2 linked regions of the Prochlorococcus marinus str. NATL2A genome follow. The protein of the gene in region 1 interacts with the protein of each later gene in a pairwise test. Links are inferred from orthologs where the notes say so. Each region holds a gene or a part of one and is shown in the gene's direction. Other genes may lie near its edges. The genes, in order: rlmN and ftsZ.

Region 1 (16,084 bases):
TCAACAGCAGAAACTGGTGTTGTTCGCTCTACTCTTTCAGGAAAAGTTGAATTTGGTTCAAAGGCACGGGTAAGAGGCTACAGAACACCACATGGCGTTGAAGCGCAGCAAGCTGAGGTTGATTTTAATCTAAGTATTGTTCCGACAAGTGGTGGCAAACCTCAAAAAATTGATATACCGATTGGTTCTCTACTTTTTGTAGACAATGGTCAAAACATCGATATAGATGTGACTGTCGCTCAGATTGCTAGTGGGACTGTGCAAAAAAGTGTTGAAAAGGCTACTAAAGATGTTATCTGCGATTTAGCTGGACAAGTTAGGTATGAAACAATTATCCAGCCCAGAGAGGTCACAGATAGGCAAGGTAATATAACTCTTAAAGCTCAACGACTTGGTCGACTTTGGGTACTAGCTGGAGACGTATACAATTTACCTCCTAATGCTTTGCCAGTTGTATCTGGCAATGTTTCTGTAAAGGAAGGACAAGTTTTAGCCGAAGCGAGCCAAGCAAGTGAATTTGGAGGTGAAGTAAGACTCAGAGACTCTATTGGTGACTCTAGAGAAGTTCAAATAGTCACAACTTCGATGACTTTAGATGATTTCAAATTACTTGAAGAGTCTACGCACTCAGGCGAAATATGGCATCTTGAAGCTCAAGATAATACACGTTACAGATTGAATACTATTCCTGGAAGTAAAATTGGGAATAATGAGGTAATAGCTGAGTTATCAGATGATCGCTTTAAAACTGAAACAGGAGGACTGATTAAATATGCCCCTGGGTTGACAATCAAGAAAGCTCGTTCCGCAAAGAATGGTTATGAAGTAAGTAAAGGTGGGACTTTGTTATGGATACCTCAAGAGACTCATGAAATCAATAAGGATATTTCATTGTTAATGATTAAAGATCGCCAATGGATAGAGGCAGGGACAGAAGTTGTTAAAGATATTTTTAGTCAAACTGCCGGAATAGTTACCGTTACTCAAAAAAATGATATTCTCAGAGAAATAATAGTGAGAAGCGGTACTTTTAAACTTTGTAAAGAAAGCAAAGCACTTGATAGATTTGAAGGAGACGGGCAAATAGTGAATCCCGGAGAAACCATCGCAAAAGGGATTAAGACTGATTCAATGGTAATGGTTCAATCAGTTGAGACACCAGAAGGTAAGGGTCTTTTATTAAGATCTGTAGAAGAATTCAATATTCCTGATCAGGCACAATTGCCTGAATTAAAACATGTTAAACAACCCAAAGGCCCATCATTAGGAGTAAAAGCCTCTCAAAGACTTGCTTACAAGGATGGAGAGCTTATTAAATCTGTTGAAGGTGTTGAGTTGCTTAAAACCCAACTGATGCTTGAGACATTTGACACTACGCCACAGATGACAGTAGACGTAGAAGTGATACAAGACTTGAATTCAAAGGGTGATAGATTGAAATTAGTAATTCTTGAAAGTATTTTAGTTAGAAGAGATACTACATCTGATTCTAGCCATGGCTCAACACATACTGAATTACAGATAGAAAATGCTCAAGTTGTTTCAGCCGGAGACGTTGTTGCTACAACGCAGATCTTATGTAAGCAGGAAGGTGTTGTTCAACTCCCTGATGCAGTCGACGGTGATCCAGTCCGTCGACTTATCGTTGAAAGGGAAGAAGATACAATAACAATTGATTCCAAAGGAACTACTCTTTTGAAAGTAGGACAGAGAGTAGTAGATGGGGACTTCGTTTCAAAAGACCAATCAATTGATGCTTGTGGTGAAATAGAAAATATAGATGGAAAGAAAGTTAAGTTGCGTCTTGGTAGACCTTATATGGTCTCACCAGATTCAGTCCTTCATGTTCGTGATGGTGATCTGGTCCAAAGAGGAGATGGTTTAGCTTTGTTGGTTTTTGAAAGACAAAAAACAGGTGATATTGTTCAAGGTTTACCAAGAATTGAAGAATTACTCGAAGCTCGAAGGCCTAGGGATTCAGCTATTTTATGCAAAAAATCCGGAACAGTAGATATTAAAAAAGGAGATGACGATGACTCCGTAGTTGTATCTATTATTGAGGACAATGACGTGATCTCTGAGTATCCGATTTTGTTAGGTCGTAACGTAATGGTTAGAAATAGCCAACAAGTCATAGCTGGTGAATTCTTGACTGATGGCCCAGTAAACCCACATGAGCTTTTGGAATGTTTCTTTACAGACTTGCGCGATAAAAAACCTCTGATGGATGCAGCTCAGGAGGCTATAGCTAAGCTTCAGCATAGGATGGTAAGTGAAGTCCAAAATGTTTATAAATCTCAGGGGGTGGCCATAGATGATAAACACATAGAAGTTATAGTTCGGCAGATGACTAGTAAAGTGCGAATAGAAGATGCAGGAGATACCACATTTTTACCAGGAGAATTGATAGAACTGAGACAAGTTGAAGATACAAATCAGGCAATATCGATAACTGGAGGTGCTCCTTCGGAATTCACTCCTGTATTACTTGGTATCACAAAAGCATCACTTAATACCGATAGTTTTATCTCAGCGGCTTCATTCCAAGAAACAACCCGAGTTCTTACCGAAGCGGCTATAGAGGGTAAGTCTGATTGGCTTCGTGGACTTAAAGAAAATGTCATTATTGGTCGTCTGATACCTGCCGGTACAGGTTTTAGTGGTTTTGTTGAAGAGTTAAATGCTGAAGCAGGTCCTCATCCAGATATTCTTGCAGAGGACCCAGCTGGTTATCGAAGGATACAAAACCTTAGACCTGACTATACTGTTGATATGCCTTCTTCCCCAGTAGCTAAGAACACCGCTGTTTTGGATGATCCCAGCGAAGAGGACTTAGAGGCAACTAGAAGTAGACACGGAATCGACCCAACAACTAGTAATTTTGCAGCATTTGCCCGCCCAGTAGGCGATGATGAATTATCTGCCGAAGACCAAATGCCAGATCCAGCTGCGTTGGAGGGCTTGCAAGAAGAAGGCTTGCTTTCAGATGAATAAATGAATTTTTCTACATTACTCTTCTAAACTTTCTAATATTTAGTTCTTCCAATTAAAAGTCCATCGATGATTGATCCACCTCTAGTTCCCAAGCGTAAATTACCTCGCTATGGCTTTCATACACATACTGAAAGAGTTAATGGCAGATGGGCAATGATTGGTTTTATTGCGTTAGTTCTTTTGGAATTTAAATTGGGACATGGCTTAATGAATTGGTGACAAAACTTCCTAAACTATCAAGTAATTCATCCTTGCTTGGCTTAAGTTCGGAAGATCTTGAAGAATTTGCTCGTCAGGAAGGTGAAAAGTCTTTTCGTGGTAGGCAAATTCACGAATGGATTTATCAAAGAGGGGCAAAAAGCTTAGATTCAATAAGTGTTCTTCCAAAAAAATGGCGAGATTCATTAGTACGTAAAGGAATTCAGATTGGAAGGCTGGACGAAATTAATAGAGTTGTAGCCGAAGATGAGACATTGAAATTATTAATGGGGACTTTTGATGGTGAGATTGTAGAAACAGTAGGAATACCAACAGATAAAAGACTTACAGTTTGTGTTTCAAGTCAAATTGGCTGCCCTATGGGTTGCAAATTTTGTGCGACTGGGAAGGGGGGGCTTAATAGATCTCTTGATGTGAATGAGATAGTTGATCAAGTTATTAGTGTTAGAGAAACAATGAATAGGAGGCCTACTCATGTCGTGTTTATGGGTATGGGCGAGCCACTCCTGAATATTCGAAATGTTCTGGACTCTATTGAATGTCTCACAAGTGATATTGGTATTGGTCAAAGGAAGATAACTGTTAGTACTGTTGGGATACCGAATACTCTTTCAGATTTAGCAAAATTAGCTCAAGACCGTTTAGGAAGAGTTAAATTCACGCTTGCAGTCAGTCTTCATGCACCTAATCAGACATTGCGTGAATTGATAATCCCCTCGGCGAGTTCATATCCAATTAATTCATTACTAAAAGACTGTAAAAAGTATATAGAACTCACTGGTAGACGAGTAAGCTTTGAGTATATACTTCTTGGCGGTTTGAATGACAAAGATATTCATGCAGAGCAGTTAGCTAACCTGATGAGAGGCTTTCAGAGCCATGTTAATTTGATAGCTTATAATCCAATCGCTGAAGAGAACTTTAAGCGACCAAGCCAATCTAGAGTTAATGCCTTTAGAGAGCTATTAGAAAATAGGGGAGTTGCTGTAAGTGTTCGTGCAAGTAGAGGTAGAGATAAAGATGCGGCATGTGGACAATTAAGAAGGCAAACAATCGATAAAATAAAAATCAACTAAGCAGGAAACATATATGTCTTGTGGACTCTTATGACATTAATTGATTGGTTTATTTTATTTGTTTATTTGATCTTTTCCTTGGTATTAGGAATTTATATATCTCTAAAAAATCATAATGAAGCAGACTATTTTGTTGCTGGTCGTCGTCTTAATGGATTGCTTGCAGGTATGTCTATGGCTGCAACAACGTTTTCGATTGACACACCTCTTTATGTGGCCGGAGTTATTGGGACTCGAGGCTTGGCAGGAAACTGGGAGTGGTGGAGTTTTGGCCTTGCTCATGTTGCTATGACGGTTATATTCGCTCCACTGTGGAGGCGTAGTGGAGTATTGACTGACGCAGCCTTTACTGAATTACGTTATGGGGGGCAAGCAGCAGCTTACTTAAGAGGTATAAAAGCTTTTTTACTCTCAGTTCCAATCAATTGTATTGGGATTGGTTATGCTTTCTTAGCAATGCGTAAAGTGGCTGAATCATTAGGTGTGGTAGATGGACATATTGTATTCGGACCCTTTACTGACACGATACTTTTAATGATTTTAGTTGCTTTGTTTTTGCTTGTTTACACTGTACTAGGCGGACTTTGGGCAGTAGTCGTTAATGATTTTGTACAACTTGTATTAGCTCTTTTAGGCGCATTTGCTGTTTGCTTTGTGGCACTTGATGCTTCAGGTGGTATGACGAATTTGTTAACAAAGTTAGAGGCATTAGATCGACCTGAGCTGCTTTCTTTATTTCCATGGACATTCAACAAAAATGGTTTCAATTGGTTGGATAGCTCAGGAATAAGTATTACTACTTTCTTCGCTTTTATTTCTTTGCAGTGGTGGAGTTTCAGACGTAGTGATGGTGGTGGGGAATTTATTCAACGTTTATTGGCTACAAAAGATGAAAAACAAGCAACTTTGGCAGGAATAGTTTTTTTAATTGTTAATTATCTTGTTCGCAGTTGGCTTTGGATTTTAGTTGGCTTAGCTGGTTTAGTCCTCTTGCCTCAACAAGCTGACTGGGAATTAAGTTATCCAAACCTTGCTGTTACATACTTACCACCCGTTGGACTTGGATTAGTCGTAGTTTCATTGGTCGCTGCATTTATGAGCACCGTAAGTACCTCAATCAATTGGGGGGCAAGTTATCTTGCACATGATCTTTATAAGAGATTTGTGAGGCCATTCGCTGGGCCTAGAGAAATGATTTTTATGGGCCAGCTAGCAAGTATTTTGTTGCTTCTAATTGGAGTCCTCACGGCTTTATTAAGTAACAGTATTGGTTCAATGTTTAGACTTGTTATTGCGATAGGTACAGGCCCAGGTGCTGTGCTTGTCCTTCGGTGGTTTTGGTGGCGAGTTAATGCTCTAGCGGAACTTTCGGCAATGCTGAGTGGTTTTTTTATAGGCTTAATTACTTCAGTTTCGCCTTATTTCATAATTGAAGATTTTGGAAAAAGACTTTTATTCACAACTTCATTTTCAGCCGTGATTTGGCTGCTTACCTTATTTTTCACTGAGCCAGAGTCTGACGAGACACTCAATAACTTTGTAATGCAGGTAAAACCTCCAGGCCCTGGCTGGAGCAAAATACGGAAGAAATTGAATATTGATCCAGTTGATTCTTTTTCAGTGCTTGGATGTCGCTTCATTTTAGGCTCATGTATTCTCTATGGAGGCTTACTCAGTATTGGAGCTTTCTTATTACATCAAGAAAGGAGCGCTTGGATTGCACTCTCCATTGCGGTCAGTTCTGTGTTTTTAATGAAGAAAACAAGACTAATAACTCAATAAGTTGACGCTAAATAGCCAAATGGTCAAAATTTAGAGCAGAATGAAATTCTAATTCACTTGCAACCTTGGGTTTCTTACGGACAACTCTTTTTCCTATCTTGATTGTTGCTCTTTTTGGTATCGCTTTGTTTGCAGTCAGTGCTCGTATATGGCTGCCTGGGGATATGCTTGCACCAGCTCCAATTAATTAAGCTTGCTCTTCTTCAGTCAGAGCTATGAGTGATGTAAATCAAAATTTAAGTAAAGAAGGGTTGGCAAATTTGGCCATAGACCCTGATCTCTTGGCTCGAGAACTAGCTGCTCAGTTGGCTGGGGATCCTTTAGATGAAATTGAACTAGATAAAACTGATGAAGATCTAGTGAATTCATCAAAAGAGTGTGATATTGCATTGAAATGGCTTCAATCTGGAAATGAAGAAAGACTTCAAGGCCTAAGAGTTTTTTGTGAACACAGAGATTCTAGAGCTCTTCCATTTTTACTCCCTTTACTTGACGAACCCTCTCCAGTTGTGAGGATGAGCGCTGTTTATGCTTTAGGTAGAAATCCTTGTCCCCAAGCTATTGACCTTCTATTGCATTTATTGAGATTCGATAGTAATGCTTATGTGCGAAAAGCTACTGCTTGGAGTCTTGGAAATTACTCAAATGCCCCCGTTCTAGAACCTCTGATTAATGCTTTAAAACAAGATGTTGCTGCTGTTCGACTTTGGGCATCCAGTTCTTTAGCAGAGGTTGGTCTCAATTCATTAGAAAGCTCTTTGCCAGCAGCAAATCAATTACTTGAAAGTTTACAAATTGATGGGGAACCAATAGTTAGGAGTAATTGTATTTGGTCTCTTGGTCGCCTTTACATTCATTTGAGTGAGGAAATCAAAATTCACATAGTAGAGGCTTTTATTTCTGTTTTATTGAATGACCGTGAGCCTTCTGTCAGGTATGAAGCAAGGACAGCTTTGGAGCAATTGGACAATCAAGAGGTACAAAAAAAATTAAAATCATTAATTGATGATGGTCAATTGGTTTAATTTTTGGTACGAAAACAATTCGTTGTAATTAATAATTCGCGTTTCTAGTGTTTTTTTCTATATCATGCGTGACTTAGGACCTCACTCTTTCATGCCACAACGAACATTGCGTTTCAAAATTCGACAAGATGGACGGGTTGAAGAAACCGTTGAGGGTCTTGTTGGTGAAGCATGTATCGATTTAACTGAGAAGCTTGAGGATGCCTTAGGCACCGTTGAGAGAAGAGAACCAACCTCCGATACCTTTCTTCGTGAAAAGGTTCAAAAACAGACTATTTCTGCAGAAATTCACTGATGTCACATTTCAGCACAGTAAAAACCCAACTTCGTAAAAAAGAGTTTCTAAAACAAGCTCTTATTGACTTAGGTTATATACCTAACGAAGGTGAAAATTTGGTTAGAGGTTACAGAGGTCAAACAGTTAAGGCTCAAATGACTGTTGAGATGAGTAAGGGAGCAGATATTGGATTTCGTTGGAATGAAGGGTCAAAATCATATGAACTAGTAACTGATCTTGACCTCTGGAAACAATCAATACCAATAGAAAGATTCTTAGCTCAAGTCACTCAGCGTTATGCTCTTAATACTGTTCTTAATTCAACAGCTAGAGAGGGATTTCAAGTATCTGAGCAAAAACAAAATATAGATGGATCAATAGAATTAGTTGTCACTCGCTGGGATTCTTAGGACTTTTTTGAAAATTGACTTTTGATCCTAGAGCTGCTTTTGAAACTAGGTCTATTGAATATCAGCCATCAAATGGTATTTATGATCCAAATCTTGCATTCGAAGCAGCTAATAATGAAGATTTCGAGCTTAGTGGTAGAGATCCAGTTCTAGGAGGGAGGTTAAGGGAAAAAGCTGTTTGGGTTGATGAGAGGAAATGTATTGGCTGTACATACTGCAGCTCGGTTGCTACGAATACTTTTGCAATGGAGCCAGAAGAAGGTAGAGCAAGAGCTTTTAGGCAAGATGGAGATAGTGATGAATTAATACAAGAAGCCATAGATACCTGCCCAGTTGATTGCATAGATTGGGTTTCTTTTGAAGATTTAATTAAATTGAAGGAAGTTATAAAAAATCATAATTTTAGGAATTTAGGGTTACCACCTGTTACTTGATTTTTATAAATATAAGTGCCAAAAAATAAAGATAGTAAAAACAATTCAATTCCTAGAAGAAGATTTGGGCGAACTGAGATTCAGATACCAGTCTTATCTCTGGGAGGGATGCGCTTTCAACAAAGCTGGAAGGATTTAGATCCTAAAGAGATCAATAATCAACAACAAGAAATCTTGCAAAAAACTATTAGCTATGCCGCTCAAAAAGGTATGCATCATATAGAAACTGCTCGTCATTATGGAACATCAGAACGCCAGATAGGCTGGGCCTTCGATCAAATCGATGACCCAAAAAGAATATTACAAACGAAAGTACCACCAAATAATGATCCTTCGATATTCGAGCAAGAACTTGAGTTGAGCATGAGTAGATTAGGTTCCAAAAAAATTGATTTATTAGCTATTCATGGTATCAACCTTCCTGAACACTTAGATATGACTATTCGTCCTAATGGATGTCTACAAATTGTTCGTCGTTGGCAAAAAGATGGTCTCATTGGTCATGTTGGCTTCTCAACTCATGCAAACGTTGACCTGATAATTAAAACAATTGAAACAGGTTTTTTTGATTATGTTAATTTGCATTGGTATTTTATTCGTCAGGAAAACGAAAAAGCTTTGCAAGCAGCGGATGCTAATGATTTGGGGGTTTTTATTATAAGTCCTACTGATAAGGGAGGTCATTTACATACACCGTCATTAAAACTTTTAGATTTATGTAGTCCTTTGCATCCAATAGAATTTAACGATCTGTTTTGTTTGAGGGATAAAAGAATTCATACATTAAGTGTTGGAGCTTCCAGTCCTGAAGATCTGGATATTCATTTAAGTGCGATTTCTAAAATGGACACCATGCATGGGGTAATTAATACCATTGAAAAGCGACTAATAAATGCCTCGTATAAATCGCTTGGAGAGTCATGGTTGACTACTTGGAATATAGGTCTTCCTCGCTGGGACCAAACTCCAGGAGAGATAAATATACCTACTTTATTATGGCTAAACAATTTATTAGAGGCTTGGGATATGGAAAGCTTTGTTAAAGATCGTTATGGTCTTTTAGGGAGAGGGGGACATTGGTTTCCAGGGGCAAACGCAGATTGCTTGGATTGTGAAGTGAGTGAGGATGACTTGAAAAAAGTTTTGATTAATAGCCCTTGGAGCTCTGAAATACCTTCTGTACTTAGAAAATTGAAAGATAGATTGGGAGGGGAAAGAAGAGATAGATTATGGGGGATTTAGTAGCCTAAAGGCTGTTTTTTGGGTTTACCAATTGATCTTGGGTATTGATGGGGACATTTATTAGTAGAATTAATCCTAATAATATTTCTAATACCGCGATTGTTAGGGAGTATGAATTCATGTGTTCTTTGGATCTCTGCATTCAGTTCAGCTAAAGCTTTTTTTAGTATTTGTTGCTCTGTTTCACTCCAGCTTCCTTTGAATATGAGAGCCTGACCTGTTGAATTTAAAAAAGGTACGAGATATTCTGCTACTACATTTGCAGAAGCAACTGCTCTTGCAATGGCATAGTCAAAATTACTTCGAAAGATTGGATTCCTTCCTGCTTCCTCAGCACGTTCGGTTACGACTTTTATCCGAGAATCCAATCCAATCTCTTTAGAAACTTCTTTCAGAAAAGTTGTTTTTTTACTTGAAGAATCTAAAAGAGTAATATTTGAATTTGGCATTGCTATAGCTATGGCTATACCAGGAAATCCACAGCCAGAACCAATATCAATATATTTATGAGAAACTTCCGGATGTTGAAGTTCTTCATATAGTGGCAACAAGCTATCGCATACTTGTGCAGTCCAGAAATCATCTCCATCGACTAAACGAGTAAGGTTGATCTTCTTATTCCATTCTTTCAGTAATTCTTGCAAGTGGATGAATTGAGCTAATTGTTTTTCACTTGGCGCCCATTTAAGCTCATTCCATATCATGAGATGACTTGCTGTTCTGTTTTTTTTATCAGTAGACATTGTTAATTGTTTTTGAAATAGTCAGTCCTGAGATATTTAGATAAAATCTATACATTATTAGATCATATTTTCTTTAGTTGGCCCCTTCTTCCAATTGTTACGAACTGCTTGGTGTTTCTCCTTCTGCTAATAATGCAGAGCTTAGAAAAGCTTTCCGTGAATTAAGTAAGCGGCTTCATCCTGATACGACATCTTTACCAAGTGATGAAGCAACAAGGCAATTTCAAAATGTCTGTGAGGCTTATGATTTATTAAGCGATCCTGTTCTAAGGGCTAACTATGACTTGTCTATAGAGAGAAATAATAATCTTATAAGTCAGAGCAAAGAACCTTATTTAACAAATATAAAACCTGTACAGTTTTCTAAATCGATAGGAGTAAGGCGACCGTTATCAGGTGGAGAATTGTTTTCACTTCTTCTTTTAATTACTTCTATTTTCTTGAGCCTGGCTTTAGGAGTATTTATTTCTTTATTAAGAGGTGGAAACTTGGATTTTACTCCAAGTTGGTTGATGTAGGGTTGAATTCTCAGAAATAATTATATAGCTAAGTACTTAGAGTCTTTATAAGAAAAAATCTTAGGATAGAGCATTTAAGCCCTCTTGGATTCCAAAATAGCATTTCTCTAATTCTTGGTCTGTGATACATAGTGGTGGCATTAGATAAACTACATCTCCTAATGGCCTAATGAAAACACCAACACTCAATGCACTCGCTTTCATGATTTTCCCAACTGAATTTAAATACCCTTTATTGGCTTTCACTTTAATATTAAAAGCAGCAATGGTTCCTGTGATTCTAGGACATTCAATTCTTGGATCTTTAACTATTTTTTGTAGATGTGGTAGGTGACGTGATTCAAAATCTAAATATTTTTGAGGAGATCTTTCTAAAAGATCTAAGCTAGCATTTGCAGCTGCACAGCCTAATGGATTCGCTGTAAAACTGTGGCCGTGCCAAAAGGTTTGCTTGGGATCTTCCCCAAGGAAACCTTCGGAAATCTTTTTGCTGGACATAGTCACTCCCATTGGAAGGAATCCACCGGTTAATCCTTTTGAGAGTGATATAAGGTCTGGCTTTAATCCTGCTCTTTGAAAAGCAAATAGTTCTCCACACCTTCCAAAGCCAGTTAATACTTCATCTGTGATAAGTAAAGAATTTGCATGGCGAATTCTTTTTTCGACTTCTACTAAAAATTCTGAACGAACCATTCGCATCCCTCCAGCCCCTTGTACTAATGGCTCAATAATTACAGCAATAGTTGGTGTCTTTAGGAGGTGATCAAGAGTTTCTAAAACCTCCTTTTCTCGTCTTTCAAAATCTTCATCCCCCCACCATGTTTCAGGCCAAGGGACTCTGCTAACAGGAAATAGCATTTGATCAAAAGGCTCGCTAAATATATTGCGTTCGCCTACTGCCATGGCTCCGAATGTATCGCCATGGTAGGCACCTTCGAATGCAATGATTTGAGATCTATTATCCCCTTTATTTTTCCACCATTGACGAGCCATTTTTAAAGCTACTTCTACTGCTGTAGAGCCATTATCTGAAAAGAATAACTTTTCTAGGCCTGTTAATTTACTTAGTCGATTAGCTAATAGCTCAGCTTGAGGATGAGTGAAATCTGCAAAGATAATTTGCTCTAATTGCTCTGCTTGAGTTGCGATAGCCTTAGCAATATATTCATTTGCATGACCATGAAGGGTGACCCACCAGCTACTTATGCCATCGATTATTGGAGCTCTGTTTTTAGGAAGTAAAAGGGCACCTTTGGCTTTTTCAACCAATAATTGAGGCTTAGAGGATGTAAGTTGAGTGAATGGTGGCCATATATGAGGATTCTGAATAGTTTGATTTGAATTTTCTTTCTCATTCATCAAATTTAGTTTTTCCTCTTGTTTCATTTAACTTGATTGAAGTCAAAATAATCTTTTGATTAAGAAAAAAATAAAATTTTAGTTTTGAATGTATCTTTTAAGCTTTTGATCTAATTGCTGTTTATGCCATTCTTGTGAAAGTACTTTTGCATTGACTTCGTCAAAGATAGGAAGACTTGCAAGAATTTTAGTATCTCCAAATTGTTCTAGAGTCTTCGGATTATCTTTATGTGGAGGGCCGTTTAATACTATTCCTAATACCTCTAAATTTCTATGTTTCAAGGCTTCTAGACTTAACAAGGTGTGATTGAGGGTGCCAAGACCGGTTCTGGCCACAAGAATTATTGGAGCTCCCCAAGCCTTTAATTGGTCTATTTGTAGCCAATCTCGATTTAAAGGAACCATTAAACCACCTGCCGTCTCTATAATTATTAATTCATCCAAGTCAGGTAATTTTAAATTACTTGGTTCAATAAAAGCAGACTCTTGTTCTGCAGCCCAATGTGGAGAGACAGGAGCCTTGAATTTATATCTTTCAGGAAGATAGCTGTTAGGTTCGAGACTTAAGAGATTGCAAACAGTTTTGGTATCTGTGCCTTCCTCTGTTCCACTTTGAATGGGTTTCCAGTAGATACCTTTAAGACCTTGGACGAGAAAACTACTAACTATCGTTTTACCTACATCTGTATCTGTACCACAAATGATAATTCTTTTAGAGAAAGTACTCATCGCTTTATTAATAAAAACTGAATTGACCAACTAAGGCTTACTTGTTGATCTTTGTTGGAAATTGGCCAAAAAGATAATAGATGTCTCCAATCTGAAACACTTAATTGTTCCTTCTGACTACTTTGTGCCCCGACCTTGACCATCGGTTTTAATAAAGAGGTCGCCTTCTTAGCAGTTTGTTTGATAACTTCAATTTTATCATATAAAATACTTTGTTTTGGAACGACTCTAATCAGTGAGTCGTATGATGGTAAATCAAGAGCCGTACATATTAAATTTGCCTTTTCGGCAGCTTCATACCATTCTGGGAAACTTCCTTGGATTGGGATTGCTAAAGCAATCCATCCATCTAAGCTTAGAGAATTGAACCATTCCTCAAGTTTCTTTTGTGGATTATCTAGCCAATGTAAAACAAAACTTGAAGCTAATAAATTTGGTTTTTTAGACCACTTAGGTAGCCCATTATTTAAATCCCAAAGTTGTTTAACACTCTTTTCTGAATGTTGATCAATCATCTTTTTAGAATTATCCAATCTCACTACATATTGGTTTGGATGTATATCTTCTAATGATTTGGCGAGTAGTCCAGTGCCAGAACCAAGGTCAACCCATAGTCCATGTTTAATTGAATGATGAGAACATATTTTTGCAAGTTTTAAAGCAGTACTTTTTTGAATTGATGCTGATTCGTCATAACTTAATGCAGCTTCATTAAAGTTCTTATTAACTTGGCTAGACCATATTTTTTGCATGATCAAATTCTAGCCAGTGTTTTATTTTTTTGATATTTTTAATTTTTGTAATGGAATGCCCCTCGTCTTGAAGGTTGATTATTTTCGGTAAGAATTTTAAGTGCTTTCTTAAATCTTCAGCTAGCTTTGCTTTCGTTTGATTAGCCAATATATTGTCTTCTTCACTGTTAACAATAAGTACGTTGGCAAGAGTATTTAATCCAATTGGTAGAGAATCAGAATCAATCAGAAGTTTTAAATCTTTTTTTAATTTCACCCTTCCTAGATCTGAGATGTTTATGAGATTGGATTCGATTGAATCAGCATCTATGTGATTCGGTTTATAAGCTTTTACATGAAATTTTCTTAACATAGATGCTTCATTGGGTGTATTAATTGCATCCATCATCCTATTTAGGGCCAGTTTTATAGGGCGATTCTCTTTACCACTAGGAATAAAACGACTAAAACTATTGATTAATACAACGTGTGTAGCTGAGTATAAAACTTGTTTATCTATTAAATGTGAGCCAAGAGAGTGACATATAGCAACTCTTTTTAGTTTGACTTGATTTGAGTTGTGATTCCATTTTGGTATGTGTGGACTTAAAGCTGTGTATCCGCGTTCATAATTTCGCCATTCCCATTCATAACACTTAAATATTTGTTCCCAATTTGACCATTGATTGCTATCACCAGCCCACCCATGCATAGCGATTATTTCTTTCATTTGTTTTTAAGAATTTCGATAAGTCTTTCGAAAGCCTGATCTGGTGTATTTCGCCTGATCACTAATCTGAGTCTCGATTTACCTTCGGGGACAGTTGGTGGACGGATCGCAACAGTTAGCAGGCCTTGTGCCTCAAGTCTTTCTTGATAATCCATGGCTAATCTGTCTGAACCAAGAATTATGGAGATTATTGGGCCTTCACCAGCAGGTCGTTGCCAACCAACTTGAGACAATCTGTCTCTTAAAGCGTTTGATTTCTCTTTCAGTTCGCTACCCCAGTTAGGGTTGCTTTCAATTAGATTTAATGCAGCTAAAGCACTTGCACAGAGTGAAGGAGCTAATGCAGTGGTATAGCGAAATGCTCCACAGTTTTGTATGAGATTTTTTCCTGTTATCTTATCTGTTGCTAGAAATGCTCCTCCACTTCCAAACGCTTTACCGAAAGTTCCACTGATAATTGAAATTGGTTCTTTGAGTTCAAATGACTCACCTCTTCCTGCGGAACCCATGACTCCAAACGCGTGAGCTTCATCTATCAATAACTTTGAATCGTATTGAACGCATAGCTTTGAAATTTCTTTTATAGGAGCTGTTGTACCCTCCATGCTGAAAAGGCTTTCAGTAATTACTAGAGGTTGTTTTCGAGGATTGTTTTGTCTAGATTTTTTTAAAAGCTTTTCTAGTTCAGATAAATTATTGTGTTTGAATCTAAAGAGCTTTGCTCCACTCGCTTTGACTCCAACGAGTAGAGAATGGTGTATCAGACGATCACAAATAACAGTAGTATGACGATCAGAAAGTGCTAAAACTGCAGCCAGATTCGCCTGGAAACCACTCGGGTAAATTAGGACAATCTCACGATCAAGCCATTCAGCAAGCTTCGTTTCAAGTTTTTGATGAATATTTCTACTGCCGGTAATAAATCTTGATCCTCCAGAACCAACCCCATCAGTTTCTAAGGTATGTCTGGCCGCCTCAATTAGTAATGGATGTCTTGCTAGGTCTAGATAGTCATTACTTGCTAGGTCAATTAGTGTGATTTGATTTTTATTTTCATCTTCCCCAATCAATTCTGATGATCTTTTTCCTGGAGCCCAAGTCCTGAGTTTACGAATTCTAGAATTAGGGATTTCAGGCATATTTTTATTTTGTCCTCTGGGATTGAAGATTTGGGTGTTGGCTTAACATTTTTTCTTGAGTTTCTTGATTTCATTATTTATCCATGTCAAAAATCATGTGGTCATAGAATCTTTGACTAAGATTTAGTAATGGCTTCATCAGAAAGAGATACGTCTGAAAACGAAATCCTCCAAAACAATTTAAATCCAGAGCAGATCTTTCCTTTTGCATTGGATGAATTTCAACTTAAAGCAATTGATTCACTCAATCAAGGGCACTCTGTAGTTGTAAGTGCCCCTACAGGATCAGGAAAAACACTAATAGGTGAGTATGCGATTTATAGGGCGATTTCTCATGGAAGTAAGGTGTTTTATACAACGCCTTTAAAAGCTTTATCTAATCAAAAGCTAAGAGACTTTAGAAATCAATTTGGTTCAAGCAATGTGGGTCTTTTAACAGGTGATTTAAGCCTGAATAGAGAGGCTTCGATTCTTGTGATGACTACTGAAATTTTTAGAAATATGCTGTATGCAGCAGCAGATAGAAATGATGACCCTTTGCTTGATATAGAAACTGTTGTTCTTGATGAATGTCATTACATGAATGATGCTCACAGAGGGACAGTGTGGGAGGAATCAATTATTCATTGTCCTAAATCAGTTCAGTTCGTTGCTCTTTCGGCAACCGTTGCCAATG
Region 2 (16,234 bases), 120 kb from region 1 along the record:
TGTAATAAAGACTTAATTGTCTTCTTTTTATTAAAAGGAGGAGCTATGACTCCTCCTAGGAGATCTCCATTCAAAGCAACTCTTTGCGCTAAAAGCTCACCTTCATACGTTTGCCAAAATTCTAATGGGACTAAAGCCACAAATTGTAAGAAAATTTTGTCTCGCCATTTTTTTCTAATATCTTCTAATAGGTCCCAATCTCTCATTACATTTTCTCCAAAGCTATCTATATGGGATCTAATTGCACGGATACCATTAACAAGGGCTAGGTTCAAAGATTTTTCAACACTAAAAAGCAATTGGCCTTGAGACCTACTTTTATAGTCATTTAAATTAGCTACTAAAGCTTCTTGATAACTCCCTTTATAATTAGGAGCTCGAGACCATGAAAATGCTTTATCTAAATGAGCATGAGGTTCGGAAAATCTAGGTAGAAGGATTTCATTAGGAACTTTTGAAGCATCTTTTAAACCTTTAATTGAGCAGATTTTCCCATGCCTCCACTCAACTTGAAGCGAACATAACCCTTCAAAGTCAACTGTTAGTCCCAGAATATTTGCACCCTCTCCAATCAAGCATCTCGGTACCAACACATCAATACGACCTGATGCTTTAGTAGATAAATTGAATTCTTCTTTTTCTAAAGTCACTTAATAATACAATCACCAAGTCAAAAGCCTGTTTTCAAGGCCTCACAAATCCACAGTAACTTTAATATCTTTAAAATGCGTTGTGATCAACATACAAAAAGTGATAATTCTAGAAACTTCCAAGTTAGAATACTTTAGGAATATATTTAGCTAAATCATTTTGATCTTTCAAAATGGCAAAAGTTTGATAAATTCTCATTTCGAGGCGGGTGTCGCCAAGTGGTTAAGGCAGCGGCTTGTGGTGCCGCCATCCGGGGGTTCGAATCCCCTCATCCGCCCTCAAATTCTTTGTTTTTATTTAAATCCCTTTAAAAAAATTTCCTAGAATAATTTTATTTCAAAGAAAAAATATATATCTTCGCGATGACAACAGTTCAGCTCCAAAAAACAAATCAACCTTCAATTAAGGCATCAAGAGGTAGCTATTGGATTACAACTTTTGGATGTCAAATGAACAAAGCTGACTCAGAAAGGATGTCAGGAATACTTGAATATATGGGTTATTACCCTGCAGAAGAAGAACTTAAGGCAGATTTAGTTCTTTACAACACATGTACTATTCGCGATAGTGCAGAGCAAAAAGTTTATAGCTACCTCGGAAGACAGGCAATAAGAAAAAGATCATTACCAAATCTAAAAATTGTCGTTGCAGGTTGCTTGGCACAACAAGAAGGAGAATCTCTTTTAAGGCGAGTCCCAGAAATAGATCTTCTAATGGGACCTCAACATTGCAATCGTCTAGAAAGTTTGCTCAATCAAGTTGATAGTGGTCAACAAGTTCTTGCTACTGAAGAACAATTTATACTTGAGGACATAACAACTCCAAGAAGAGATAGCTCCATTTGCGGATGGGTAAATATTATTTACGGATGTAATGAGCGTTGTACTTATTGTGTGGTTCCTTCTGTGAGAGGAAAAGAGCAATCAAGAACACCAGAAGCTATTAAATCAGAAGTTGAGGATTTAGCAAAAAGTGGTTATAAAGAAATAACTCTTCTGGGACAGAATATAGATGCTTATGGCAGAGACTTTCAAAGTCAAAATAAAGAAGATTCTGCACAAGTAACACTATCTTATTTATTAAAGTATATTCATGATATTGAAGGGATTGAACGTATTAGATTTGCAACGAGTCATCCTCGCTACTTTACTAAGGAATTAATAGATACTTGCTCAGAACTGCCAAAAGTCTGCGAACACTTTCACATCCCATTTCAAAGTGGAAGTAATAAGATTCTGAAAAATATGGGGCGAGGCTATACAATTGAAAGCTATAAAAATATTATTAATTACATCAAGGCAAAAATACCTAAAGCAGCAATTAGTGGGGATGCAATCGTAGCTTTTCCAGGCGAAAGTGAAACGGATTATGAACAAACTTTATCATTAATCGATGAAATAAAATTTGATCACGTCAATACAGCCGCATACTCTCCTAGACCAAATACTCCAGCAGCAACATGGCCTAGACAATTAAACGAAGATATAAAAGTAAAGAGACTTAGAGAAATAAATAGTTTGGTTGAAAATATAGCTAAAGAAAGAAATCAAAGATATAAAAATACATCTCAAGAAATACTTATTGAGAATATTAATCCAAAAGATAGTTTTCAATTAATGGGTCGAACACGTACAAACCGTCTCACTTTTTTCCCAAGATCATTAAAAAATGGAGTAGAAAACAAACTCGGTGAACTTATCAAGGTAAAGATTACTGATGTTCGTCCTTTTTCATTAACAGCCAAATTACTTTGAAAAGATCTTACATATCAAAATTGATACATAATTAAAAAAATAAATTCATTAAGTATGTTTTCAAATAAACAAGTTATAGGAGTTGTTTTTGGAGGTAAATCTAGTGAGCATGAAGTCTCTATAAAATCCGCGAAAACTATTTACAATGCTTTAAGATATTTAAGTAATAAGGAACGTTATATAGCAAGACCAATTTATATTGATAAGTACGGTTATTGGCATGACTATATATTTTCAGAATCCATTTTATTTGATAAAAAAGATCATTTAATCTTTGAAGAAAGAAGAATTAATCTTACTAATTTATCAAACATGGAAGATATTGATGTCTGGTTCCCTTGCCTTCATGGACCAAATGGAGAGGATGGTGTAATCCAAGGACTGTTTAAATCAACTGGAAAACCATTTGTAGGCTCGGGTGTTCTCGGGTCCGCATTAGGTATGGATAAAATAGCAATGAAATCAGTATTTAAATCATATAATTTACCTCAAGTTCCTTATATAAGCTTAAACAAACCTGATATCCAAAATAATTTATATATGAAATCTATTTATGAACAAATAAATAAAATAATTAGTTATCCTTGTTTTATTAAACCTGCAAATCTAGGTTCTTCTGTCGGCATAACAAAAGCATACTCAAAAGAAGAATTTATTGCTGGAATAGAATTTGCTGCAAAATATGATGAGAGAATTATAGTGGAAAAAAGTATAGAAGGAAGAGAACTTGAATGCGGTATTTTAGGAAAATCAATCATGAAGTCATCTGTTGTTGGGGAAGTTAAATTTCAAACTGATTGGTATACATATGAGTCTAAATATAATGCGAATCTAAGCAGTACAATTATCCCAGCTGATTTGAATATAGAGATATCCAATAAGATACAAAAACTAGCTATCGAGGCCTGTAAAGCTATTAATGCTTATGGTTTAGCAAGAGTCGATTTTTTTTATCAAGAGAGCACGCAACAGATTTATATAAATGAAGTAAACACCTTGCCAGGATTCACTAAAACAAGCATGTACCCGACATTGTGGGAAGCTTCTGGATTAAAACTAGAAAAACTTGTTGCTAATCTCATAGAAATAGCTAAAGAATGAATTAACCATGACATTTTTAGATATCTTTCTCAAAAAATGATTCACGGTCTCCTTTGGTTGCCATTACTAATGGCTTTTATCCTCATAGCATCCCTTGGATGGATAGAGAGAAGGCGACAGAATCTCTACTTGGTTTGGGCTAAAGGTTCTGAGCTAGCCAAGCTTGATGGGACAGGAGCTGCTCGATTAAAAGCTGGCATTTTATGCTGGAGCAGCTTTGAGGCTGGCAGCTTTAAGGAGGAAGCAACTTTCGAAGTTAAGAAATTAGAAATGGTTGAGCTGATGGCTCTCAGCTCAGGCGAAGCACCTTTAACAAAAGAATCTGAAGGACGTTGCCGATTAAGACTTGTTGGTTCAGGGAGAGAAATAGATGTGCCTTTTTCAGATGCTGAGCGTGCTCGTCAATGGATGGAAAAACTTATGTCCAGAGCAAGATGCGACCTTTGAAATCACATAAAAGAAAAAAAATAACATCACATGAAAACAATCGAATATCAACTGAAAAAGTCTCGTTTATCACTCAAAATAAAAAATTTTTAACTGAACTTTGGCAATTACTTTTTTTTACTAGCACTTCAACTTTTCTAATTCTTACATTTTTAAACCAAGCTTGGAAACCAATAAGTTTTGATCAAACTAAAATCACAGGTTTATCTGGAATAACAAAAAACGATATCAAAAAAACCACCACGATTTTTTATCCTAAAAATCTGTTGGAATTAAACCCAAAAGAAGTTGAATCTTATTTAATAAAAAAGTTTCCTATCAAAGGAGTTTCAGTAAGCCGAAAGTTTTTCCCTCCCGAAATTCACATAAATGTTTTAGAAAGAGAGCCCATCGCATTTGCAAGTCGAGGTTTTTCAAAAGATAGTGAAAAAGGAATGATTGATATTGAAGGATCTTGGATACCACTTCAATTTGTAAATAAATCAAAGCAAAATAAAATAAAGTTATCTATTGAAAATTGGAATCCAAATAAAAAAAAAGAAGTTTTTCTAATCATAAAAAATAGATTTATTTTTCAAAGCCCTCTTGAAAAAATCAAAATAAATCCTCTTCAGGAAATCAGCCTAAAAACCGAGCACTTCGATTTAGTCCTTTTAGGATCAGGAACTGATCGCTTAATCGAGCAAATCAACAAACTCAACCAGCTACAAAAATCGTTGCCAAATCTTTTAATCAACACAAAAGTAAAAATCGTGGATCTGAAAGATCCAACCAAACCAGAATTAAAAGTAGAAAGAATATTGAACGATGAAGGGTGAAACCCTTGCTATAACATGACTATTTAAAGATCTTCAATATATCTAGGTCAATTCAAGGTCAATCATGGAAATTAATTTGTAAATCAATTTGAACCTATAAGCCAACAGAATTCATGGATGATGTTCATAATGCCCAAAACGAGTTCTAATCCTGAATATGGTGATGGGAATGGGAAACAAATCTAGTTTCAACATGGACGAAGGAATCCTACCCAGTCAATCTGCACGTATTGAGGTCATTGGCGTTGGGGGTGGTGGAAGTAATGCCGTCAACCGAATGATTAATAGTGACCTTGATGGAGTCACATATCGGGTGCTTAACACAGACGCTCAAGCTCTCATACAATCATCCGCTACTCATAGAGTCCAGCTTGGCCAAAGTTTAACTAGAGGTCTTGGGGCTGGGGGCAATCCAAGTATTGGGCAAAAGGCAGCAGAAGAATCGAGAGCCGATCTTCAACAAGCCTTAGAAGGAGTAGACCTAGTATTTATTGCCGCTGGTATGGGAGGAGGTACCGGGACTGGAGCAGCCCCTGTAGTAGCTCAAGTTGCGAAAGAAAGTGGAGCTTTAACAGTAGGAATAGTTACAAAACCATTTAGTTTTGAAGGTAAGCGTCGTTTAAGACAAGCTGACGAAGGTATAGCAAGGCTTGCAGAGAATGTTGATACTTTAATTGTTATCCCAAACGACAGATTAAAAGACGTAATTTCAGGAGCCCCTTTGCAAGAAGCCTTCAGAAGTGCTGATGATGTTCTTATGAAAGGAGTTCAAGGAATAAGCGACATAATTACTTGTCCTGGTTTGGTGAATGTGGATTTTGCTGATGTGCGTTCTGTTATGACTGAAGCTGGTACTGCGCTTTTAGGCATTGGTTTAGGCTCTGGAAGGTCAAGAGCTTTGGAAGCAGCTCAAGCAGCAATCAATAGTCCTCTTTTAGAAGCAGCTCGAATAGATGGCGCAAAAGGATGTGTGATAAATATAACTGGAGGAAAAGATATGACTCTTGAAGATATGACATCTGCTTCTGAGGTCATATCCGATGTTGTAGATCCAGAAGCAAATATCATCGTTGGTACAGTTGTTGACGAAAAACTTGAGGGAGAGATTCAGGTAACCGTTATTGCTACTGGATTCGACAGTAATCAAATCTATTCAAATGAAAGGAATAGAGCAAGACTTTCACCTAAATCACTTTACGAACAACCAGAAGAGAGGGAAGCAGGGGCCTCTATTCCTGAGTTTTTACGTCTAAGACAAAATCGTTGAGACTTATCAACTTACTCGGATTAAGGTGACCCGGAGTCCACGCCTGCTTTGAGCATCCCGTATGGCTGCTACCTTCCGGTCCTGACCAGATTTAAGCGTCACAGCCGCATGGGGCCGAGTCACCAATACTCTAGCAATTCGTAAACACGTTATTAAGAATTAAATGCAAACCACAGAATTGGTTCGTTTTAAAAAGTTGGGCAAACAGATAAGTGTATTAACTGCTTGGGATGCTATCTCATCTTCAATAGTCGAGGCTGCAGGAGCTGATGTTGTTCTAGTGGGAGATTCACTTGGGATGGTTGTCTTGGGACATTCAACGACTCTTCCGGTAACACTTGATCAAATGCTTCACCACACAAAGGCTGTTTGTAGAGGTTTTTGTAAACCTCTTTCAAAACAACCCTTAGTAGTTTGTGATCTCCCTTTTTTAAGTTATCAATGTGGAGAGGACAAGGCTGTTGAAGCGGCTGGAACTCTCCTAAAAAACTCCACTGCTTCAGCAGTGAAACTGGAAGGAGCAGAACCTGAGACTTTATTAGTAATTAAGAGACTTATTAGAATGGGGATTCCAGTCATGGGGCATCTTGGCCTAACTCCACAGTCAGTTCATCAACTTGGATATAAATCACAAGCTAGGGATAAAGATAGTCAAGAAAAAATTTTTAAAGATTCAAAAATGCTTCAAGAATCAGGATGTTTTGCAATCGTTTTAGAACATATTCCAGGAGAAATTGCCAGCAGATTAAAGAAACATATAGATATTCCTGTAATTGGCATTGGAGCTGGAAATGATTGTGATGGGCAGGTAAGAGTTACCGCTGATATTCTTGGCCTTTCAATTGCGCAGCCTCCTTTTGCAAAACCTTTACTTGCAGGAAGAGAACTTTGCATAAATGCCCTAAAAGAATGGATTAATTCTACTGATCTCGATCAAGTGAATCCCACCACAAAAACATCTGAATCAAAATCTGATTGCTAATTTGCATCCCCTTAGGATCACTTAAAAAATATCTACCATTGTGTCTTAATAGAAATCCTTCATTTATAGAATTTAGCCAAAATTTCTCAAGTGATTTTAAATTCTTATCACATTTTTTTTGTGTCCATCCAGCATTTTTAGCAAGTTCCTCCAGATGAATACCCTCACGTCTCCTGAGACCAATCATCAGAAGTTCATCCAATGGCATTGATTTTGACTTTTCAATAGACAAAGTTTTCTCTAATGTCTGACTCTCTTGCTGTTCAAGCCATTTTTTATAACCAGCAATTGTTCTTGGTCTAGAGAATCTTTCCCCCCAAGGAGCACTTGTTGCCCCCATCCCAAAGCCCCACCAACCAGAACCACTCCAATACATGCGATTATGTCTAGATGCATGACCAGGCAATGAATAACTTGAAATCTCGTATCTAGCGAAACCTCTACTTTTCAGTAATCTAGTGGTTTCAAAATCTATTTTTTGAGATTCAGAATCAATTGGGATATTCAACTTCCCTTTTTTATGTAGTCTTCCAAAAACCGTATCTGGTTCGATAGTTAAATCATAAATTGACAAATGAGGGGCCTCCGTACTAACCGCTTGTTCCAACTCTTTAATCCACTTAGACAAATTTAATCCTGGAAGATTTTGAATCAAATCAAGACTCCAGCTTCTTAGCATTCCTTTTTTAAATAAATTATTTACCCAATCACAAGCCTCAATTAATTGTGAACGATTATGTTTTCTACCAATTGAAGCCAAAGTACTGTCATCAAATGCCTGAGCACCCAAGCTAAATCTATTAATTCCAATCCCTATGTATCCATCCAGGTCGTTTTCAAAAAATGTTGCTGGATCAACCTCCATAGTTATCTCTGCACCATCTTGAAATCCAAATTTTCTTTGAAGATTTTTCAACAAATCACCCACCTCATTTTTTTTTAATAAAGAAGGGGTTCCACCGCCCAAATAGATTGTTGATAATGCAGGACCTTTAGGGGAGATTGAAATCTCTCTATGAAGTAAATCCAAATATGAGTTAATAGAAGTTATCCCTGGACTATCTGGAGATTGAGCGCTATCACCTAAAGGGATAATCGAAAAATCGCAGTAAAAACATCTTTTATGGCAAAAGGGTATATGCAAATATGCACTTCTTGGTGGGGCTACCATTTGAGCTCCAGATATACAAACCCAAATAAATGGTCACTTTTACAATCCAAATCTTTGAAAATAAATAAAGCTTTAGTAAAAAACGAAAAGCAAGCATAACCTGAATATATGGCAGACCTAGTTATTCTGGTTTTATTTCTTATATCAGGTGCAATCACCGGATGGATTGGAGTGAATTGGTTACCTGAGGAGACTTTAGATCATATAACTAATCTAAGAAATTTAAAAATTGCTTTATCAGGATTAAGCGCTCTTATAGGCCTGTTAATAGCCTTCCTTTTTCAGCAATTTAGAAATAAATTAACTAAAAGAATAAGAACTATGCCAACAGATCTACTAGTTAGTAGATCTGTTGGCATAGTTCTCGGGCTTGTCATAGCAACACTTTTATTAGTTCCTTTACTACTTTTACCTTTACCCTCTGAATTGTTTTTTGTAAAGCCTATTTTTGCTGTACTTAGCAACATTTTTTTTGGAGTACTTGGATATAACCTTGCGGAAGTTCATGGACGAACCGTTTTACGTCTATTCAACCCAAATAGCACTGAATCTTTGTTAGTGGCAGATGGGATTTTAACTCCAGCCAGTGCAAAAGTTTTAGATACAAGTGTAATAATTGATGGTCGCATTCAGGCCCTCCTTAGATTTGGGCTTATAGAAGGGCAAATAATCGTAGCTCAATCAGTTATGGATGAGCTTCAAAAACTATCTGACTCAAGTAACAACGAAAAAAGAGGAAAAGGAAGAAGAGGACTAAAATTACTTAACCAATTAAGAGAAAGTTATGGAAGAAGATTAGTTATAAACAGTACTAGATATGAAGGGGAAGGAACTGATGAAATTCTTTTAAAATTAACCTCAGACATTTCAGGAATATTAATTACTGTCGATTACAACTTATCTCAAGTAGCTCTAGTCCAAGAAATAAAAGTACTTAACCTAAGTGATTTAGTACTTGCAGTTAGGCCTGAAGTTCAACCTGGTGAGAAGTTAAATTTAAAAGTAGTTAGAGAAGGTAAGGAAAACTCACAAGGTATTGCTTATCTTGAAGATGGCACAATGGTAGTTATTGAGGAGGGTCTCCAATGGATCGGTAAAAGAATAGAAGTAGTTGTGACTGGAGCATTACAAACACCGACGGGCCGAATGGTTTTTAGTAAAGCTTCAAATGATCAGCCCCCGAACAAATTTGAAAAAACAAAAGCATCTCAAGGCTAGATCTAGCTAGGCTCGAATTCAATAAGACTTAACTTCATATGACTGCATCTTCCCCATATTATGGCGACTCTGCCGTAATGAGAACTCCGCCCCCTGATTTGCCATCACTTCTTCTAAAAGAAAGGATCGTTTATTTAGGCTTGCCATTATTTTCCGATGATGATGCCAAAAGGCAACTTGGAATGGATGTAACTGAACTAATTATTGCCCAACTTCTTTTTCTGGAATTTGATAATTCTGAGAAACCTATTTATTTTTATATAAACTCAACTGGAACAAGCTGGTACACAGGAGATGCAATTGGATTTGAAACTGAAGCCTTTGCAATCTGCGACACCCTCAGATACGTCAAGCCTCCCGTGCATACTATTTGCATAGGCCAAGCGATGGGGACCGCAGCAGTAATACTTTCAGCAGGAACAAAAGGTCAACGTGCAGCATTACCTCATGCATCTATAGTCCTTCATCAGCCTAGAAGTGGGGCTCAAGGCCAAGCAACTGATATTCAAATCAGGGCGAATGAGGTTATTCACAATAAGAAAGCCATGCTAGAAATACTTAGTCATAACACTGGAAGATCAGTAGATCAATTATCCAAAGACTCTGATCGAATGAGTTATTTGAACCCTCATGAAGCAGTTGATTATGGGATTATAGATCGCGTTCTTACTAGTAGAAAAGACTTGCCAAGCGAGAAAGTTTTGTCCACATAACCAAATTATTTTTACGAATTTTTAAATCATTACCCTCAACTACTAAACAACAAATTAGCCATGCCAATAGGTACTCCAAGCGTTCCATACCGTCTTCCAGGAAGTCAATTCGAAAGATGGGTTGATATTTACACAAGACTAGGTGCGGAAAGAATTCTATTCCTTGGTCAAGAAGTAAACGACGGAATTGCAAATAGCCTCGTAGCACAAATGCTTTATCTTGATTCTGAGGATAGTAGCAAGCCGATCTATTTGTATATCAATAGTCCTGGAGGGTCTGTAACCGCGGGTTTAGCTATCTATGACACGATGAAATATGTAAAAAGCGACCTAGTAACTATTTGTGTTGGGTTGGCGGCCTCGATGGGTGCTTTTTTACTCTCTGCAGGAACAAAAGGCAAAAGGCTTGCATTACCCCACAGCAGAATCATGATTCACCAGCCACTTGGCGGTACTGCGCAAAGACAAGCAAGTGACATAGAGATTGAAGCACGTGAAATTCTTAGAATCAAAGAAATGCTCAATAAATCAATGGCAGAGATGACGGGACAAACATATGAAAAGATAGAAAAAGATACTGATCGTGATTACTTTTTGAGCGCGGAAGAAGCAAAAAATTACGGCCTAATCGACCGAGTAATTACACATCCAAGTGAAAGTTAAGATGAAAAGTTCGACGTTCTTATTAATTAAATTATCTTGATAGTCAAAAAAATATATCAATGAAAGTGGTTTCAATAGCACTCTATTTCGTAAGCTCAGCCTTAATTCAGTTCTGAAATACCCACTCACATGGCAAAACTTTTTTACGACTCCGATGCAGACCTAGGTCTTCTTCAGGATAAAACCGTTGCAATTATTGGCTATGGATCTCAAGGCCATGCGCATGCATTGAATTTAAAAGATAGTGGCATCAAAGTTGTTGTTGGGCTTTATGAAGGAAGTCGATCAGCCAGCAAAGCCACATCTGATGGATTGGAAGTTTTAAGCGTCGCGGAGGCTTCAGAAAGGGCAGATTGGATCATGATACTTTTGCCTGACGAATTTCAAAAAGATGTTTACTCCAAAGAGATAGCACCTCATTTAAAAGCTGGAAAGATACTAAGTTTTGCTCATGGTTTCAATATTCGCTTTGAATTAATAAAACCACCTGAATTTGTCGATGTAGTAATGATTGCCCCAAAAGGGCCAGGTCACACTGTCAGATGGGAGTATCAGAATGGCCAAGGGGTTCCTGCTTTGTTTGCTATTGAGCAAGATTCCTCAGGCAATGCAAGAGCACTTGCGATGGCATATGCTAAAGGTATTGGCGGAACACGCGCTGGAATTTTAGAAACCAATTTTAAAGAAGAAACCGAAACAGATCTTTTTGGAGAACAAGCAGTTTTGTGTGGAGGCCTTTCAGAATTGGTCAAAGCTGGGTTTGAGACTCTTGTTGAAGCAGGTTATCAACCAGAATTGGCTTACTTTGAATGCTTACACGAAGTCAAGCTAATAGTTGACCTTATGGTTAAAGGAGGTCTAACTGCGATGAGGGATTCGATTTCAAATACAGCTGAATATGGAGATTACGTAAGCGGTCCAAGATTAATAACCAAAGAGACCAAAGAAGAAATGAAAAATATTCTTGCCGATATTCAAGATGGTACTTTTGCTAAAAACTTTGTAAAAGAATGCGATGAAGGAAAACCTGAAATGAAGAGAATTCGCAAAAAAGACTCCGAACTTCCAATAGAAAAAGTAGGCAAAACACTTCGCTCGATGTTTAGTTGGCTTAAATCAGACTAAATATCATTCACTTAATCTTAGTTGCTGTTATTCTTGACCTTTTAATAGGTGATCCAAAAAGCTTGCCACACCCTGTTCAATTTATGGGTTTGGTTATTAGTTTTTTAAAAGGGTTAACAGAGAGAATTGCGAAAGAAAATAAATCGAAGTTATATATAGGAGGATTAATAATTACACTTTTAGTTGTATCATTAAGTGGTATATGTGGATGGATGATAGAAAGATTATTTTTATTTTTTGACATAAAAAATCCTATATTAAGTACATTATTTTTTTGTTTGATTATAAGCAGTTCTCTTGCTTCAAGAAGTCTTAATAAAAGTATTCTTGAAATTTTAAATATAATAAAAAAAGAAAACACTATAGATAATTTGAGTAATTTAAGACAAAAATTAAGTCTTATAGTTGGTAGAGATGTCGAGAATCTTGATATAAATGAAATTCTTAGAGCCTTAGCTGAAACAGCAAGTGAAAATTCTGTGGATGGTATCTTTGCTCCATTATTTTGGATGTTTTTAGGAACTATTTTCTGGGAATTCAATCAATCCATGCCAGGGCCATTGGCGATGGCATGGATCTTCAAAGCATCTAGCACCATTGATTCAATGCTTGGATATAAAGAAGGGAAATTAAAGTGGCTTGGCTTTACTGGTGCGAAGCTGGATGATCTAATGGTATGGCTACCCTCAAGAATTGTATTAATTACTCTTCCTTTTTGCTGCAAAACAAAGCAGTCAATTTTCAAAACAATAAAAAATTCTTGGAAGGATGGAATTGTTGACTCTTCGCCAAACTCAGGAATTTCTGAAGCAATTTTTGCTTATTGTGCCGAAGTAAAAATGGGGGGGGTAAACTATTACAAAGGGCAAAAAAGTATAAAGCCAATAATTGCAGAACCATACCCTATGGCAAGTATTAATTCAGTCAGAAAAATACTTGGTCTTAGTCTTAGGCTTGAGCTAGTTTGGCTTGTAGGTTTTTACTTGATTATAAAATTTATAAATTTATAAATTCAAAAAGCACCTCTATCCATTGGAAAGAGTAAAACGCCTAACGTAAGAATAATGATTTCCAAATCAAGTAGAAAATTTCTATTTCTTGCATAAAACAAATCTAATTCAACCCTTTTTTTGTAACTCAGATTATTTCTACCACTAACCTGCCATAATCCAGTTAGTCCTGGTCTAACTGATATAACCTCTTCCATAAAAAGACTGTATTTAATAATCTCATTACTAACTATTGGTCTTGGTCCAACAACACTCATTTCCCCTTTCAAAACATTAAAGAATTGGGGTAATTCATCTAAACTAGATCGTCGAAGAAATCTTCCTAATTTTGTTATTCTTGGATCTTGACGTAATTTAAAATCTTTTTCAAATTCCTTTCTCATAAGCGGATATTTTTCTAATAAGTTTGGTAGTAAATCATCAGCATCTTTATACATAGTACGAAACTTTATACATCCAAATTCTCTATAGTTTCTACCTACTCTTTTTTGTATATAAAAAACTGATCCGGGAGAACTTAACTTTACTAATATTGCAATTGAGATAAATATTGGTGAACCTAAGGTTAAAACAATCAAAGAAAAAATAATATCTCCTATTCTTTTTAATGTGCGTCCAGATCGACTTTGATTTCTTATTATTTCTACAGCAGGCAAAGAGGATGGCTCTTTTGAGATGACTTCATACGGAATTGTTGGAGAGCCTTTACGGAACTCAGACCATCGCAATAAAGATTTTCTAGGATTAGTTTGCACAAATTATTAAGGTAGTAAGCTCACTACTCGAATAAGATCACACCTTACTTAATTAGGATTTTCATGATGAAGAAGTAAGGTCACTAGTAGCAATGTCACAAGAATTGACATGTTCCCTCCAAGCTCTATTTATGGTTTTGGCAAATTTATCTTTAAAAGAATCTTGAGAAAAAGAATTACTCCAATCTCTAATTAACTCAGGTTTTAAATCTCTCCAAAGTTGCTTTTGCTTGAAAAATTCGATTGCTTCAACCAGGGACTTTACTGTCTGAGAAGGGAACAAAAGGCCAGTTGCTCCTTTGTCAGAATCAGAATGAAAACATTTAACCGTATCTAAAACCCCTCCCTTACCAAAAGCAATCACAGGAGCACCTGAGGCCATCGCCTCCACAGGAGCTATTCCAAAATCTTCAATACCAGCGTAGACAAAGGCTCTACATCTGCTCATTAGACTTTCAATCTTCTCTTTGCTTTGAAAACCAATAATTTGAACAGTTGGACCTGCAAGTTTTTTTAAATATTCCTTTTCCACTCCGTCGCCAACAATTATTAAAGGTAATTTGAGCCTATTAAAAGCCCTAACAAGTAAATCAACCCTTTTATTAGGAACCAATCTACAGACACTTAAATAGAAATCTTCCCTAGGCCTATTCCATTCAAAACGATTTACATCTACAGGTGGATGTAACACCTCTGAACGCCTTCTCCAATACTTCCAAATCCTTTTTGCCGTAAAATTAGAATTGGCCAGCAAGTAATCTACTCTTGAGCTACTTAATTGATCCCATTGCCTCAAAGTATGCAATTGCCATCTAATTAACGGCCCTAAACCAATTCTTCTTAAAAAAGATCTTTTCAAATATATATTCATTTGATCCCAAGCGTATCTAACAGGTGTATGGACATAACTAATATGAAGTTGATCAGGCGATGTCAAAATACCCTTAGCGACAAGATGATTACTGCTTAAGATCAATGGATACCCCTCAAAATCGAGTTGCTCAATCGCAAAAGGCAAAAGTGGTAAATATTGTTGAACATGTGAAATCCCGAATGGTAAATTTTGAATAAAGCTAGTTTTTACTTTTCGATTAAATAACCAGCTATTTTTTTCTAACCTCTCTTCATTAACCAAAGAAAATAGTTCTGGCTTTGATGCAATTTCAGTTAACAAATCATCAATTACCTGAACAACATTCTCAGCACCTCCTGTCGATCTTGGAGTAAACCACTCATGCACTAATGCAATATTGCTTGGAAGATCTAAAGATGAATTTACGCTCAAAGTAATATCCTTAAATCCTAAAATTATTTTTATTTTATTACAACATAGATATTATGACAAGATATGATAAAATTATCAATTGTTCAAAATTAAATTATTTTTCACTAAGCGTAATAGCTTATCAAATTATTTTCCTAAAAAGAAATACCTATCTTATCTATTGATGATATTAATGGATCATAAAAGTTGTGAAAGAAACTGCCACTAAAAGAGAATAAATAAACTAATCCACTTAAGAGACCTAGAGAAATAAAGTACCTAACATAGCCAGTTCTTCTTTCCAATCTAGAAACTGAAAAAAGCATAATTAATAAAAAGATTAAACCTATTGACTCGGAAAATAGTAAAGCTGATCTATCAACAACTAATTCAAAATTACTTCTCAAAATAAGATCGTTTCCCACAATATTCTTTTTTAATAAAATAAAATTAAATATCTCAGAGAAGGTTAAACTGATAATAATAAAATACGAAACTGGCTTTGTAAGCCTGTTCATTGTTTTGCTAAAACTTAATAAGAGCAGAGCTGTAAAAAAAGATGCAATTAATGGCATCCCAGGAATTAGCCAAGTAAGATTTAACAACATGGTTATCAAAGAAGCTTCATTTTATGTACAGCCACAAGTTCTTTTATTAGTTCTTTAAAACAAAGAATAAAAAAACAAGCTGAATCTAAAATAATACTAATAGGCCTGGGGCTTTTCATTTTAGAAAACGATATAATAATTTTTTAGCAAAAAAATGAGTCAAAAACAAGCTATCAATTGATAGTCAAACAAAACTTAATAGGAACAAAATAAAATCTTTTTACATTTACATAACTCTTTTCTTTTTTTGTGTAAGGAATATAAACTACTAATACATACAACTTAAAAATAATAATATTCTAATAAATAGAATATTATTATTTTTACTGATTCTTATTAAAAATTTAGATTATTTTCTAAATGATGCATAAAGATAATGATTTAAAAAAATCTAAAAGATATCGCCACATATCAAAAAGACAAAACTCATATCAAACTAGATTATAATTAGACTATAGAAAAGCTTTAAACTCAAATGTCCGAGAATGATTCTGAAACCAATAATCAAAGTATCAATTCAGATCTAGATGATACAAAAACAATCCAAACCAGTAATGATCCAAAAATAATTGATCAAAGTCAAGACCTCCATTCGTACCCTAAATGGATAAATAATAAAGGGGAAGAGGTAAAACAAGTTTTTGGTTTTAATGAGAATGCTGAACTCGTTAATGCCAGAGTCGCTAT

Evidence for each region.
Region 2: the proteins of rlmN (region 1) and ftsZ interact in binary tests that used the Escherichia coli proteins (3 or more experiments, as listed by UniProt). The link is inferred for Prochlorococcus marinus str. NATL2A from one-to-one orthologs.

Annotation. Positions count from the first base shown.
Region 1 is NC_007335.2:1,490,599-1,506,682, reverse strand. The notes cover bases 2,445-5,249. They hold rlmN (23S rRNA (adenine(2503)-C(2))-methyltransferase RlmN), read left to right. Parts: upstream 2,445-3,209; coding sequence 3,210-4,289; downstream 4,290-5,249. Other genes in these bases: PMN2A_RS08290 (sodium:solute symporter family protein), read left to right, coding at 4,320-5,249; PMN2A_RS08300 (high light inducible protein), read left to right, coding at 3,061-3,213; PMN2A_RS08305 (DNA-directed RNA polymerase subunit beta'), read left to right, coding at 2,445-2,994. Also shown: more of PMN2A_RS08305, read left to right, coding at 1-2,444; more of PMN2A_RS08290, read left to right, coding at 5,250-6,071; PMN2A_RS08285 (HEAT repeat domain-containing protein), read left to right, coding at 6,287-7,096; PMN2A_RS08280 (DUF2997 domain-containing protein), read left to right, coding at 7,188-7,391; PMN2A_RS08275 (DUF1257 domain-containing protein), read left to right, coding at 7,391-7,783; PMN2A_RS08270 (ferredoxin), read left to right, coding at 7,798-8,217; PMN2A_RS08265 (aldo/keto reductase), read left to right, coding at 8,233-9,459; 16S rRNA (guanine(527)-N(7))-methyltransferase RsmG, read right to left, coding at 9,456-10,202; PMN2A_RS08255 (J domain-containing protein), read left to right, coding at 10,280-10,720; bioA (adenosylmethionine--8-amino-7-oxononanoate transaminase), read right to left, coding at 10,781-12,106; bioD (dethiobiotin synthase), read right to left, coding at 12,158-12,808; PMN2A_RS08240 (methyltransferase domain-containing protein), read right to left, coding at 12,805-13,560; PMN2A_RS08235 (hypothetical protein), read right to left, coding at 13,541-14,269; PMN2A_RS08230 (aminotransferase class I/II-fold pyridoxal phosphate-dependent enzyme), read right to left, coding at 14,266-15,408; PMN2A_RS08225 (DEAD/DEAH box helicase), read left to right, coding at 15,538-16,084.
Region 2 is NC_007335.2:1,376,125-1,392,358, forward strand. The notes cover bases 4,035-6,989. They hold ftsZ (cell division protein FtsZ), read left to right. Parts: upstream 4,035-4,940; coding sequence 4,941-6,038; downstream 6,039-6,989. Other genes in these bases: PMN2A_RS07570 (cell division protein FtsQ/DivIB), read left to right, coding at 4,035-4,771; panB (3-methyl-2-oxobutanoate hydroxymethyltransferase), read left to right, coding at 6,202-6,989; hemW (radical SAM family heme chaperone HemW), read right to left, coding at 6,959-6,989. Also shown: PMN2A_RS07545 (amidohydrolase family protein), read right to left, coding at 1-650; tRNA (N6-isopentenyl adenosine(37)-C2)-methylthiotransferase MiaB, read left to right, coding at 1,014-2,405; PMN2A_RS07560 (D-alanine--D-alanine ligase family protein), read left to right, coding at 2,460-3,506; PMN2A_RS07565 (hypothetical protein), read left to right, coding at 3,543-3,953; more of PMN2A_RS07570, read left to right, coding at 3,941-4,034; more of panB, read left to right, coding at 6,990-7,020; more of hemW, read right to left, coding at 6,990-8,191; PMN2A_RS07590 (PIN/TRAM domain-containing protein), read left to right, coding at 8,300-9,409; PMN2A_RS07595 (ATP-dependent Clp protease proteolytic subunit), read left to right, coding at 9,448-10,122; PMN2A_RS07600 (ATP-dependent Clp protease proteolytic subunit), read left to right, coding at 10,183-10,785; ilvC (ketol-acid reductoisomerase), read left to right, coding at 10,915-11,910; adenosylcobinamide-phosphate synthase CbiB, read left to right, coding at 11,925-12,920; PMN2A_RS07615 (sugar transferase), read right to left, coding at 12,923-13,675; PMN2A_RS07620 (glycosyltransferase), read right to left, coding at 13,737-14,960; PMN2A_RS10850 (hypothetical protein), read left to right, coding at 15,462-15,605; PMN2A_RS07630 (high light inducible protein), read left to right, coding at 16,023-16,234. UniProt on the Escherichia coli protein: Essential cell division protein that forms a contractile ring structure (Z ring) at the future cell division site. The regulation of the ring assembly controls the timing and the location of cell division.